Regions from separate parts of the Brochothrix thermosphacta DSM 20171 genome, predicted to be linked through region 1. Evidence: riboswitches for the same ligand, from Rfam matches in the RefSeq annotation. Region 1 holds a riboswitch; the other holds the start of a gene.
What was found. Region 1 has a riboswitch for S-adenosylmethionine ahead of metX (homoserine O-acetyltransferase MetX). Riboswitches for the same ligand answer to the same signal wherever they lie in the genome.
Positions count from the first base shown of each region.

Region 2: another riboswitch for S-adenosylmethionine. It lies ahead of V6S17_RS10990 (MetQ/NlpA family ABC transporter substrate-binding protein); the one in region 1 lies ahead of metX (homoserine O-acetyltransferase MetX).

Region 1 is NZ_CP145608.1:556,160-558,370, reverse strand. Features, by position in the region: gene V6S17_RS02895 ((Fe-S)-binding protein) at 1-660, opposite strand, end outside; SAM riboswitch class I at 809-910, shown strand; gene metX (homoserine O-acetyltransferase MetX) at 996-2,099, shown strand.
Region 2 is NZ_CP145608.1:2,206,199-2,208,409, forward strand. Features, by position in the region: gene V6S17_RS10985 (DUF2653 family protein) at 1-468, opposite strand, end outside; SAM riboswitch class I at 672-783, shown strand; gene V6S17_RS10990 (MetQ/NlpA family ABC transporter substrate-binding protein) at 866-1,681, shown strand; gene V6S17_RS10995 (methionine ABC transporter ATP-binding protein) at 1,709-2,211, shown strand, end outside.

The DNA.
Region 1 (2,211 bases):
ATTAAACTTCCCACCAATATTCATTAAACAACCCATATCTGCACTGATTAAAATTTCAGCACCTGTGTTAACAATATCCTCTACTTTTTCAGTCACCATTTGTTCTGAGATATCAGGCATTTTAACAGAGAATGTCCCTCCAAAACCACAACAGTTTTCAATGTGTGCTAGTGGAATCATTTCTAACCCTTCGACTTCATCTAATAATTGATACGGTGCTTTCTTTTCTCCTAACAAACGCGTCATGTGACATGAGCGATGGTAAGTTGCTTTACCTTCTAAATGAGCACCCACATTTGTAATACCTAGTACGTTAACAATAAATTGTGTGAATTCATATGTCTTGTCATGCAACGCTGCCGCTTCATCACGGTAAATTTCATCATCTTTAAATATCTCTTTATATTCTTTTAACATTGCTACGCACGAACCTGAGGGTCCGACAACGTATTCTGCGTTTTTAAACGCCTTCATCTGATTAATCATTGAAGCACGGCTGTCTTTATGATAACCGCTGTTATAAGTAGGTTGACCGCAACAAATTTGCGATCCTGGTAAATCAGTTTTACAACCAAAGCGTTCCAGTACTTCTACCATTGCTTTTCCTACTTCTGGGAACATCATGTCTACTAAACAAGTTGAAAAAATAGTCACTTTCACAGTTTTAGCCTCTTTTCTCTGTTTTGTTTGTGTCTTTATCCTATTACTCTAGTATAACTTTTTTTAAAACTAATTTCTATTACTAGTCTAAAAAAAATGAAGATTGACAACTGTTGTGCAATCAATCATAATAAATGTTAATTGAATCTACTTATCCAGAAAGGTGGAGGGACTTGGCCCGCTGATACCTTAGCAACCGGAACGATTGTTCACGGTGCTACATCCAACAGTCATTACTGACAGATAAGTGCTGAACGTTAACATTCAACGTTTAACTCTTTGTCTATTTTGACATTGTAGTTAAGCGTTTTTTATTTTCTTAAGGGGGATGACATATGCATCGTAAAGAAATGGTTCTATTTACTGATAAACCTTTAAATCTTGCATCACACGTACAATTAAAAAACATTACGGTTGCCTATGAAACATATGGCTCTTTAAACAAAAATTCAAGTAATGCCATCCTTATTACACATGCCTTGACTGGGGATGCCCATGTTGCGAAACATAGTGACGACGATCAAGAAGGCTGGTGGGATGACTTTGTTGGTGCAGGTAAAATGTTAGATACAGATACTTATTTTTTAATATGCATTAATGTTTTAGGCGGCTGTTATGGCTCGACTGGACCACAATCGTTTAATCCTGAAACCAATCAACCTTACTTGCTTGATTTTCCAACAATCCATGCAAGTGATATGGTCCGTGTTCAAAAAGAGTTACTTTCACAGCTGGGTATTGATCATCTTTTTTGCGTTGTCGGTGGATCAATGGGAGGGATTCAAGCCACTCAATGGGCAATTGATTATCCGGACTTCATCTCGGGAGTAATTAATCTTGCATCACCACTTGCCTCAAGTCCTGAAAATGTTGGTTTTAATCATGTGATGCGTCAGCTCATCCTATCTGATCCTCAGTTTAAAAAGGGACGCTATACAGAACAACCACCAATGCTAGCACATGCTAGAATGTTAGCGATGTTAACCTACCGTACAGATCGGATGTTGGATACGCAATTTAGTATGGCCCCTCTTAATGAAAACACAACAACCACTGAAAGTTGGCACCAGTTATTTGATGTTGAATCGTACCTTAATTATCAGGGTGAAAAATTTATCCAACGTTTTGACGCACTCAGTTTTTTATACCTGACACGTATGATCGATTTATTTGATGCTGTTTCTCCTAATCAAAAAAGCACTTCGATTGCCACTGTGCGCACACCCTATCTTTATATTGCCTTCAAAGAAGATCAGCTTTTTAAAATTGAACAATGTCGCTTTGCTCGAACAATTCTTGAAGCTAACAACGTACCCGTTACCTATCATGAATTAAGTTCAATTTATGGGCATGATGCCTTTTTGATTGAATCAGCTAAAATCAGTCCACTTGTTTCACAATTTCTTGCAAAAATAAAAAAAACAAGTCCTGCTAGTTAGGGACTTGTTTCAGCAATAATATTCTTTTATAAATTTTAAATTACTCATCCAAAATGTGATGAGACTGAAGAAAAACGCTGCGATAGTAGGCACGATGAGTGGTGGTGCGTGT
Region 2 (2,211 bases), 910 kb from region 1:
ACCAGCTGTTGCTTGCGCTTTTTTATTTTGACGTATACGTGAAATAATCATAAATACTAAACGAATAATAATAATAATCGCTAATACATTAATAATCATTCCCAAGATGTTTCCGAAACCACCCATATTTGCTAGCATACCACCAAATAGCATTCCTGCTAAACCTCCGAGCATCATCCCACCTAGGAATCCACCAAAACGACTTTTAGCTTGTGCTTTATTCGCTGTAACAGCTTTATTTGTAGCGGCACGATTTGTATTTGTTCGGTTTGTGTTACTCTTCACACGATTGCTATTAGTGTTATATGAACGATTGCTCGAACGGTATCCACCACCACGCATTTTTGCACTTACAGTTGTAACGGATGTTGTTTTATATTGATCAGGTGTGACAAAGTTAATAGCTTGTGTCCCTACCGGTGACATCATAATAACAACGGCCATCATAATACTTATTAATTTCTTCAAAATCTTCCCCCTCTATTTCTTTGTGTCTGACTTTATTTTACCATCTTTTTATACCTGACTCAAAAGATATGTATCCGTTATCATCAAAAACACAGTTAGTAACTTTTTTCAAATTGTTATTGACTGAATATTCGAAAGAGATTGACTTATTATCTTTTTATAGCTATACTCATATTTATCAAAGTTTAATAAACTAAATAAATTTCTTATCCAGAGTGGTGGAGGGACTGGCCCTATGAAACCCGGCAACCTGTCAATTTAATTTGATGAGGTGCTAAATCCAACACAATCTTCATAGATTGTGATAGATGAGAGAAGTATGTCCACTGCCAACTTCTCTTTTAGAGAAGTTTTTTTTATTATCTTTTTTCAAAACATATCCTAGGGGGAAATCATTATGCATAACATCAAAAAATCAGTAGGCTTTATCTTTATTTTAGTAGCAGTTTTCACTCTAACTGCTTGTGGTAACAGTAGCAAAGCACTTGATGATAAAAGAATTACAGTCGGTGTAACGGGTGGACCCCATGAGCAAATCATGCAAGAAGTTGCTAAAGTTGCTAAAAAAGATGGCGTAACGGTGAAACTTAAAGTATTTAGTGATTACAACACACCCAATACGGCTTTAGATCAAGGGGAATTAGATGCAAATAGTTTCCAAACTTTACCCTTTTTAAAAAACCAAGTTAAATCAAAAGATTTTAAAATAACGGAAGCTTTCAGCACAGTAGCATTTCCACTTGGTATCTACTCAGATAAACTTAAAGATTTAAAAGATCTCAAAAAAGGTGATAAAATCGCTGTTCCTAATGATCCTGCAAATGAATTGCGTGCGTTACAACTTTTTGAAAAAGCTGGCATCATTAAACTTGATAAAAACGCTGGCGAAAATACAACTAAAAAAGATGTTGTTGAAAATAAACTTGATTTGCAAATTGTTGAACTTGACGCTGCACAAATTCCAGCTCAATTAGGTGAAGTAGCTGTTGCTGCTATTAATACAAACTTTGCAATGGGTGCTGGGCTTAACATTAAAGATAATGCTATTTACCACGAGCCATTAGTTAAAAACCCATATCCTAACTACTTTGTTGTTCGTACCGAAAATAAAGATGATGCTATTGTCGCAAAACTTAAAAAGTATTATCAATCTGATGATGTGAAAGAATTTATCGCAAAACAATTTAAAGGTTCGGTTGTTCCAACTTGGTAAATGACTGTATTACTGGAGGCGTAAGGCATGATTGAATTAAAAAACATTACGAAAAATTATAAAGTTGGTAAAAAAACAATCAACGCATTAGATAACGTTTCTTTAAGTGTTCATAAAGGTGAAATTTATGGCGTGATTGGTTATAGTGGCGCTGGTAAAAGTACTCTCATACGTTGTATCAATCTATTAGAAACACCGACTGAGGGTGAAGTTTTTGTTGACGGTATCAAACTAAATGATTTAAATAAAAATGACTTACAACAAACACGTCAAAAAATCGGAATGATTTTTCAAGGTTACAATTTACTTACAACTGCAACTGTATATGATAATGTGGCTATTCCATTGAAACTCGCAGGGTTATCAAAAGATCTTATCCAACAGCGCGTTAAGAAATACTTAGAAATCGTTGGTTTAAGTGATCGAGCGTCAGCTTTTCCTGCACAGTTATCTGGTGGGCAAAAACAACGTGTAGCGATTGCACGTGCCCTTTCACATGAACCAGAAATTTTATTAAGCGACGAAGCAAC